DNA from 2 places in the Lentilactobacillus terminaliae genome. Region 2 is predicted to be linked to the other one. Evidence: riboswitches for the same ligand, from Rfam matches in the RefSeq annotation. Region 2 holds a riboswitch; the other holds the start of a gene.
What was found. A riboswitch is a leader RNA that binds a small molecule or an ion and turns the genes downstream of it on or off. The one in region 2 is predicted to bind thiamine pyrophosphate.
Positions count from the first base shown of each region.

Region 1 (5,091 bases), 530 kb from region 2:
CGCTGAGATAACCTCAGCGGACTTTAAGTGTTGTTTAAATGAAGTTTAGAATTTGGTTGTATCTGGATCAGTTGCTAAACCAGCTTTACCATGGAAACCATCAATGGTCTTAACATCATCTTCAGTAAGTTCGAAATCAAAGATGTCAGTGTTAGCTTTGATGTATTCTTGGTGAACTGACTTTGGTAGTGGCAAGAAGCCATGTTGAAGAGACCAACGTAGAACAACCTGTGCTGGTGACTTACCGTACTTATCAGCAATATCCTTTAATTCAGGAATCTTGAAGATTGAGCCAGTACCAAGAGGGCTGTAAGCTTCAGTCAAGATATCGTGATCATCGTTATATTCAACAATTCCAGGCTGCATGTCTGAAGGGTTGATGAACATTTGGTTGACCATTGGCTTGATCTTAGCAGTTTCTAACAAGGCGTCCAAATGCTTAGGTCTGAAGTTTGAAACTCCGATAGCCTTAGCGGTACCGTTTTCGTAGAATTCTTCAAATGCTTTCCAACTACCAGCATTAGCTTCCTTCCAGTTATCACGGAACTTAGCTGGGTTTGGCCAGTGAATTAGGTAAAGGTCAACATAATCCAAACCTAATTTTTCTAGAGACTCACCAAAGGCTTGCTTAGTTTCTTCATAGCCATGGTTTTCATTCCATAGTTTAGTAGTGATAAATAATTCGTCACGGGGAATACCACTATCTTTAATGGCTTTGCCCACGCTTTCTTCGTTGCCGTACGCAGCAGCAGTATCAATGTGACGATAACCTGCTTCAAGAGCCCATTTAACGGCTTGGTAGGCTTCATCCCCATCAGCAGATTGCCAGGTTCCAAAACCAACTTGAGGAATCTTCACTCCATTGTACAAAGTGTAAGTATCAGTTAATGACATTTTGTTTCCTCCTTAAATTTGATACTAAAATTTTATTCCTAACAAATTTAAAATTCAACTATTCAGTTTAAAATTCTAAATAGTTAACGCTATCATAAATAATGGTATTATGAACGTAGTAAAAATAATTTAGGGGGCGTACTTAATGACAAAAAGAGTGGCAATAGTGACGGGCGGTTCTTCAGGTATCGGTAAAGAAATCGCCAAACACCTCAAACGAAATGGAATGCAAGTTTATGCTTTGTCTCGCCGCGTAGATCAGATGAATGATTTAGATGATCTAGGTATTACGACTGGATATGTAGATGTAGCTGATTATGACAGTGTTGATGAAGCTATCCAAAATATTTATGCGGATGCTGGTCGGATTGATGTTTTGGTTAATAATGCTGGCTTTGGTTCGTTCGGTTCTGTGGAAGAAGTACCGCTTAAAGATGGCGAATATCAATTTAAGGTCAACGTCTTTGGAGCCATGAAAATGATTCAGTCAGTTCTACCATTCATGCGTAAACAAGGCAGTGGCCGAATTATTAATATGTCATCAATGGCTGGTAAGACAGGGATGCCACTCGGTAGTTGGTACGTTGGCTCTAAATTTGCGATTGAAGGAATGAGTGATTCAATCAGAGAAGAATTAAAAGAATTTGGCATTGATGTGGTCGTAATTGAACCCGGTGCTATTGAATCAAATTGGAGTTCTATCGCTATGAATAAGTTAAAAGAAAGTTCTAGTGATGGTCCTTATGCTGGTGCTAGTCGTCGGTTAGCTGACTTCTTCGAGTTGTCATATCGTTATGCATCTAAACCGATGGTAATTGCTCGAATGGTTGATCAAGCAGCCTTTTCTGCCAAGCCTAAAGCCAGATACAGTGGTGGCTATGGTGCCAAAGCATCGATTATGTTAAAACGTCTTTTGCCAGATAAGGCATTTGATGCTTTGATGGAACAGGTCCGCATTATGGCCCAACGAATGGTCAACCAAGAAAAGTCTCAACGCAATCAAGTTGACCCAAGCACAGAAACCAAGTAATCTTATAGTATAAATAGAATAACTAGTTAAACACTAGGGGTGCTGCCATAGCAGCTGAGATGAGTTTGAACAACTCGATCCCTTTGAACCTGTAAGCCAACACTTGCGTAGGGAATGTGTCACTCGACTTTTTAAGCCGTCGTCCATACGCAATGTCTGGGCGACGGCATTTTTATTAAGGAGAGCGCATATGAAAATTGAATTGTTAGATAAATTACGGCAAAAGAATCCCATTGCATTTAATATTTCCAATTTCGTGACAGTCCAAGATGTGGCTAACGGAATTAACGCAATTGGGGCTTCACCAATTATGTCTGAAGAAGAAAATGAATCCGAAGCAATGGTCAACATCTCCCATTCGGTAACCGTGAACTTAGGAGCATTTACTGAGGGTCAGTTAAAACAGATTGCTGCGGTCACTAAATTCGCGAACCAATACCACAAACCAATCGTGTTGGATCCTGTGGCAGTTGGTGCAGTGAAATATCGATTGGATCGTTGCAATGAGCTACTAGATAATGTTGATGTCGCTGTGATTCGTGGTAACGCTGGTGAAATTGCCGCACTCGCTGATGTTGAATGGCAGGCTAAGGGAATTGATGCTGGGGAAGGCGATGCTGATCTAGAAGCAATTGCCAAGGCTTTGGCAAATAAACGCAATTGCGTGGTTGTGCTCAGTGGTAAGACCGACATCATTACTAACGGTCAAGCGGTCATTCGAGTTTATAACAACACTGATTTATTCAAACTTCATGTGGGTTCAGGGGATATGCTCTCCAGCATTATTGGTACTTTTGTGGCCATTGAAGATGATTACTTTGAGGCTGCCCAAGTAGCAGCAACGGTATTTGCAACTGCTGGTGAAATAGTGGCCAATCAGATGCAGGTTCCATTGGCTGGCTCATTTGGTCCTCAATTGATTGATGAACTGCATTTGATTAGTGTTGCTGATGTTGAACACACAGCCCAATTTGACTAAGGAGTGTTAAGCATATGATAAATGATACGATTCAAGCTTTGACGATTGCCGGTACTGATAGTGGTGGTGGTGCCGGAGTCATGGCCGATATAAAAACTATGCAGGAACGTCATGTGTTTTCAGCAGCCGTTGTTGTGGCGGTAACCGCCCAAAACACCATTGGGGTGGCAGATTTTATGGCCATGCCTGAAAAGTTGATTGATGAACAATTCAAAGCGGTCGCTGATGACTTGAAGATTCGTGCGGCAAAAACAGGGATGTTGGCAGACGTTCCATCAGTCAAAGCAGTCGTCGCTAATCTGAAGAAGTATGATCTAGGTCCATTAACCGTGGATCCAGTTATGATTGCCAAGGGTGGTGCACGATTACTTTCAGAAGATGCCATTCAAACTGTTAAGCAAGAGCTTGTTCCGTTGGCCACGATTTTAACGCCCAACTTACCTGAAGCTGCTGAATTGACTGGCATGCAGATTGAATCTTCTGACGATATGTTAGTTGCAGCACAGAAACTTCAAGACATGGGTGCCAAAAATGTGTTAGTTAAAGGTGGTCATGAAGCTGATGACAATGAATCATCAGACTTTGTTTTACTAGAAAATGGCGACAGTTTCTGGATGACAAGTCCCCGCGTGGATACTAACCGCACTCATGGTACCGGAGATACGCTTTCTTCATGCATTACCTCTGAATTAGCTAAGGGCAAGTCAGTTGAAGATGCCATTCGAATCGGTAAGGAATATGTTTCTGCCACGATTGAACAGGGCATCCAAGTCGGTCATGGTCATGGACCATTGAATCACTGGGCTCATGTTAAAGGAGAAGCCAATGACGATGAAATTTAAACGGTCAATGCTGACAGCCTACTTCATTTGTGGCACTCAAGATATTAAGGATGCCACGAAGACATTACCCTCGGTATTAACCGAGGCCCTTGAAGCTGGCATTACTGCTTTTCAATTTCGTGAAAAGGGTACACATGCGTTAACTGGTGACGACAAATTAGCAATGGCTAAGCAGTTGCAGCAACTTTGTGCTCAGTATCAGGTACCCTTCATCGTTGATGATGATGTCGCTCTGGCTCGACAAGTGAAGGCTGATGGGATTCATGTTGGTCAAAAGGATGAAAGAATTAACCAAGTGATTGCTGAAATTGGTCAGCAAATGTTTATCGGTCTTTCGTGTAATACGATTGCCCAAGTCCAGGCCGCTAATCAGCTATCTGAGTTAGCTTATCTGGGAAGCGGTCCCGTTTTTCCAACCCAGTCTAAAGATGATGCGGATCCAGTCATTGGTACTGACGGAATTGCAGAGCTGGTTAAATATAGTCAATATCCGATTGTGGCTATTGGTGGCATTAGTGAAAACAACGTCGCAGAATTGGCTCACACAGGTGTGGCAGGTAGTTCAGTTATTTCGGTGATTGCTCAAAGCACTGACATTCGCCGAACCGTTAAGCGATTAAAGAAAATCAATTATTAATAATGTTTCTATAAAGTAATTCATATTACATTGGGATTACTTTTTTTCTTTTCCTTTAAAATGCAACACTATACTTTTACTTTCAGATAGTTAACGTTTACACTTAACGTGTAAGTCTAAAAAATGAGGTGGGGTTTGAATGAAGATACAGTTTAAGAAAACAGTTTTAATGACTATTTTATTTACGTCATTAGGACTAGCGGGAGCATCAGCAGTTCGAGCCGACGTTATTGATGCACCAGGTAATGCTGGTAGCATTAAGACCGTTAATGCTGGAAATGTTCTAACGGATTATAGTGAAGAATCACTTAACACCGTTAATAACGATACTCCGCAAGGAAACAAAAGTCGCAAGTACACTAAGTACAAGCTTGATCCAACCGGAATTAACGAAAGCAACACTTACCAAACTATTTCTGGAAGTTCACAAAGCAACATGTTCACTACTAAGTTCTTCTTGCCAGATGGATTTAACGTTTCTAATTACCAACATGGAAACTTCCAATCTGTTGCATTGGATAACAGTAACAACATTTACTTCGTTGAATCTAACGGAAGTAATACTAACTATGGTGCCATTGTTAAGTTCGACTTAACAAAATTGGCTAAGTTAGGTGTTACTACTGATATTAATGCTCTATGGCGTTCATTTGATTACTTCAATCCATATACTGATGAAGGAATGCAACATAATCAAGAATACGATGCA
Region 1 covers NZ_CP168151.1:1,753,311-1,758,401, reverse strand. Annotated here, with positions in the region: gene O0236_RS09350 (aldo/keto reductase) at 46-894, opposite strand; gene O0236_RS09345 (oxidoreductase) at 1,040-1,924, shown strand; TPP riboswitch at 1,950-2,056, shown strand; gene thiM (hydroxyethylthiazole kinase) at 2,115-2,903, shown strand; gene thiD (bifunctional hydroxymethylpyrimidine kinase/phosphomethylpyrimidine kinase) at 2,918-3,745, shown strand; gene thiE (thiamine phosphate synthase) at 3,729-4,382, shown strand; gene O0236_RS09325 (hypothetical protein) at 4,522-5,091, shown strand, end outside.
Region 1: it holds a riboswitch for thiamine pyrophosphate, as region 2 does, so the genes downstream of both, thiM (hydroxyethylthiazole kinase) here and O0236_RS01700 (ECF transporter S component) in region 2, are expected to answer to the same signal.

Region 2 (5,091 bases):
GCTTCTTTTGGTAATTGATAATTTCTTCAGCTAAGTTACTAAATTCATCTGCCATTGTAAATCCTCCGTTGAATTTTATTTCTTAATTTAATTATACCAATAAAATGAAATCTTGCTGAAAATGATGCTTAACGATAGCGTAGAGCGAATTCAATTAAGGCAATGGTGACTCCAATAACTAAGATGCTGGCTATGTAATTGTAATTGGTCTGGATCAAGAAATAATAGAAAAGTCCCAGTCCGATGACTGCTAGAGCAGTGTAGCGAATGTAGTTTTGTTTGATCGATAGAAATGCGATACCAACTGTGATGATAATGCTGCCCCACAGAATACCAGTCGCACTGGCCTTTGAACCGAATTCTTGGAATAGGGAAACCAAATCGAAGATAATGCCAATCAAGACTGCAAATATGCCAAAACTAAAAGCAAATCGGTTTGTTTTCATAATCTTCACCTTCTTTAATATCATGGGTTAACCAAAGTATAATGCAGTTTAGAATAAAAAAATAGGATGAGCAATTGTGCGCTCATCCTATTTTGATTATCTAATAAAAATTAATAGTCCATTAACAATTAAAATACTGCCGATAAAGTACGTCCAGTCCCAAGCAGTAATGTGGATTACTTTGTAATGGGTTCGCGGTTCATCTTCAATAAAACCGTGAGATGTCATGGCTTCAGCCAAGTTTTGTGACCACTGAATTGACGATAAGATGGCCTTGAAATATAACTGTGGCGACCAAAAATGTAACACAGTTCCGCGCATTAATGCTGCAGTGCGAATGACCGTAACTTCTTGGCGAATTTTAGGAATTAGGTTAAAAGCAGCTAATACTCCGTAGGCAAATTTAGAAGGGAGTCTGAAATCCTGCTCTAAGGTCAGAGCCAAATCAACAAACTCTGTGGTAATCGTAAAAGTTGCACCTAAGAACACGTATGCGTATATCCGCGTGAATAAGATGATACCAAATACTAAGCCACCACCGTACAGCCATTGGGAAACAAATAATCCTAACGCTGGGAATAGTGGCCAGAGAATCAAACCCATAAATTGCTTAAAACTAATATGTTTGAGCAGTAAGTAAATCACACTAAAGCTGATCAATGCTAGATTGACAATTAGATTAGTAGTGAACGATATTTCAAGGGCAATGATAATGACTAGAAGTAGTTTTAATCCAGGATTCATTTGAGTACCTCCTGGTATTGTAAGTTGTGGTTCATGAAGCTGACGTGATAGTCGATTAGATCAGTAATACCAGTAAACTGATGAGAAATCATGATTTGAGTTTGGCCAAATTGTTGTTTGGCGGTTAATAAAAAGCCCACGATTATTTGCAAAGATTTGTAATCTAATCCTTTAAATGGTTCATCCAAAAGCAGGACGGGTGGATTCATAATCAGCATTTCTAGGATTTGCAGCTTCTTTTTTTGACCTTCACTTAAAGAATAAACAACTTGATCCATTCGATCGGTAAAGCCTAACTTGTCGATCATGTCGGTAATCATATCGTCAGAATAATTCTTAGTGATCCGATGCTGCTTAGATAATTCGATCTCTTCTTGAACAGTAATCGCTAAAAATTGATTTTCAGCATCTTGAAACAACAAACTCACCTGTTTTGCGTAGCTTAGTGGGCGGATTGTGCGAATGTTTTTATCTTTAAAGAACACGTTACCGCTGTATGGTAAAAGCTTGGTTAACGCAGAGAAAAGCGTTGATTTACCAATACCATTGTCGCCTGTAATCAGGGTCGTTTTTTGCTCATAAAAACTAAACTCAGATAGATTCAATAGGGTAGTGTGATGTGGTCCCAAAGAAAAATCATGCAGATTCAAAATGATACGGTCAGTTGAGTTGGGTTGGGTAACTGGAATCGATTCGATCCGGTTATCGGCAAATTGTTTGAATAATTTTTGAGCCTCAACTGCAGCTAACTTGCTGATCTGGTATTGCTCAGGGTCTAAGTAGAAAAAATTATCGATTAATGACTCATAACTACTTAAATCATGATCGGCAATGATAATTGTCTTGTGATAGTTGGTTTGCAGTTGCTTTAATTTGTGGAGTAAGTCAATCCGAGTTGGAAAATCGATGCTCGCAAATGGTTCATCTAGCACAATCACTTCCGCATCCATTGCGATGATACTAGCCAGCGCTAATCGTTGTTTCTGACCTCCAGAAAGTGAGTTGATTTCGCGATCAACTAACTCACTGATACCAGTAAATTCAAGTGCATGGTCAATAATAGCGTCCATTTTTGATGGGTCAGTCTGCAAATTTTCTAACACGAAAATCAGTTCATCTCTGACAACACTCATGGCAAATTGCTGATTAGGATTTTGAAACATCATTGCTACCAGATGGTTTTTGACTTGAGGATCCACAGTGGTTATATCAGTTCCATTAAATGAAATGGTGCCAGAGGCCTCACCATTCGTGAAGTTAGGGTAGAGGCTGGCAATGAATTTTAGCAACGTTGTCTTACCACTCCCTGAAGGACCAGATAATAGTGAAAACTCACCATCTGGAAACGTCAGATTGAGGTCATTTAAGACATTCGCACTGGTTTCTGGATATTTAAAATTAAAGTTTGTGATCGTAACGTCAGCCATGAATGATCCCTCTAATTGTTGTTAGTCGATACTGAAATATGACTTCTATCAAGCATGTTAGTGATTGCCTTGGTTAGGAGGCCACCAAAGATAAAGGTGGAAATATATCTAGTGATAAAGAGGCCAATAATCATTAATGGTGCGTAATGACCATAACCATTTTTGATAATGTCCCAAGCAAAAGTAATTACTACAGTCGTCAAAATGGAAAGATTAAGTCCGAGCCAACCATATTTTTTATAACCGGTTAAGGCAAAACCTAGCTCGGAACCAACTCCTTGAACGATTCCGGAAATAAAGGCACCGGCACCCCATTGGCCACCAAGAAATACTTCTACTGCTGATCCTAAGAATTCACCTAAGAAAGCTGAACCAAAGGTTTTAATCAAATAACCAGTTAATGGACCTGCCATGGTCCACAATCCCATTAGGATGTCATTGGCAAATGGAGCTATGCCGATTGGAGTCAGTGCCACAGTTAGGGCAGTGTATAAGAACCCAGCTCCCCAAAAAATAATTCCGCTAAAAATAGCGATCAATGCTACTAAAATGATGTTGTGCAAAGTCCAAGGACTTTTTTTCTTGTTTGTCATAAAACAAGACCTCCAAAATGTATTTCATACAGACTATGGAGATTATCGATCATGAACAATAAAAAACCGGCCCACCCAAGTAAAACAGGGTGAACCGGTAAGTTAAAATTCATCGTAAGTGCAGCGGTATCTAGTATCAGATACAACTGAATTATGCTCCCTTCGCTGGTACTAACCAGATCAGGTTCGATGGGTTTTATCTCAGCCTTTTGGCACCCCAGATAGTTGTATGATCTTTTTCAGTATACAAGTTTACTAAAAGTTTCGCAATCGATTAATCAGGATGAATGCGTTAGAATAATAGGTGACTTTTATCAATTCAATAGTAGGGAGAGTTTTAAATGATTAAAGTAATTGCTTCTGACATGGACGGCACGTTTTTAAACGATGCTGGTGAATTTGATAACCAAAAGTTTCAAAAACAGCTTGACCAAATGCAAGATAAAAATATGCACTTCATCTGTGCAACTAGTAATACATATGCCCATTCATTACGACAATTTCATGATGTGAAAGGGCCTATTTCATATGTTTGTGACAATGGTGCTCACGTCATTGATGAACGAGGTGTTTCGGTGGTTGAATCACCGATGGAACCTATGTTAGTTCAAAAGATTGTGGAATATCTCCAAACTGAGCCTGAATTTAATGGCGCTGAAATCATTTTGGCTGGTCGGAATGGCGATTACTGTAATTTACCAGCAGATTCAGACGGCTTTAAGGCATCACAACGTTTTTATGAAGACTTGCAGTCAGTTAGTGATCTGAACTTAATTTTTGATACGATTTATAAAATCGATGTGATGGTGGCAGGAGAAAGTGCTTTGAGAATGGCCCATGACATCAATGTAAAATTTGTGAATCGAGTAACCGCTGTTTCAAGTGGCATGAACGGTGTGGACATCATGAGTGATGACACTTCTAAAGCTACAGGCATCCAAGCATTGCTTGATGAGTGGAACTTAACGTTTGATGATGTTGCCGCCTTCGGTGATAACGCCAACGATTATGCGATGTTGAGCGAATCAGCAGAGGGCTTCGCCATGAAAAATGCCGCTGATGATTTGTTAGCTATAGTAAGTAACGTAACTGAATTGACTAACAATGAAGCTGGAGTGCAAACCAAAATTGATGAATATCTAAAGTAAAAAATGAGTTGTATGAGGTTCTTGGTCCAGCACATCAGCTAAGGAATGAATCATGGGTGTTTGACTTTGACAGTCCGTGAACTGATACGTCAGACTTGTGCAATCCCATTCGGAGATGTAATGAGTAAAATTAAAGTTGGGATGGTCATTCATCGTTGGTTTAAACGGAATTGCGACCTCTGAAAGAATCTGATTCAAAAAGATAGTTGCTAGTTCAGAATCGGCTGGTTTAGCCGTCCCCAATTTATTAATTGCCGCATACACGAATCGAGTGGTTGGTGTATTGGTTGGCTGGGGAACGTGATTATTAACCACATACTTTCTAGCCACAGCTTGCCATTCAGTTGAATCGTTAGTTGAAACGTCCAGCTGATTTTTCAGGTTTTTAATATGTTCTGGGTATGTTGGTGAATTAGTTAAAACACCAATGTTGTCGGTTGTTACAACTAATTGATGGTCTAATGGTTCAATGATAACCGTTCTACCAGTTTTGTCCGCTAATAACCAATGAAATGAATAGATTTCATTGCCTGATAACCATTTTTGACCAATAATTGCAATGTCAGGTAAATTTGTTAATACTTCAGAAATGGATTGATGCTCGGCTAATACCCAACTAAGAAAGTCCTGTGGAGTCAGATTGAGCTGGTTATCTACTGGTGCTTGGTGATAGCTAGCTTTTAATGGAAACATTAATTCAGCGCAACTCAGGCCTTGGGTATTGACCCCATCT
Region 2 covers NZ_CP168151.1:352,815-357,905, forward strand. Annotated here, with positions in the region: gene O0236_RS01680 (LBP_cg2779 family protein) at 1-55, opposite strand, end outside; gene O0236_RS01685 (hypothetical protein) at 129-446, opposite strand; gene O0236_RS01690 (energy-coupling factor transporter transmembrane component T family protein) at 543-1,190, opposite strand; gene O0236_RS01695 (ABC transporter ATP-binding protein) at 1,187-2,617, opposite strand; gene O0236_RS01700 (ECF transporter S component) at 2,629-3,210, opposite strand; TPP riboswitch at 3,350-3,440, opposite strand; gene O0236_RS01705 (Cof-type HAD-IIB family hydrolase) at 3,552-4,358, shown strand; gene O0236_RS01710 (linear amide C-N hydrolase) at 4,350-5,091, opposite strand, start outside.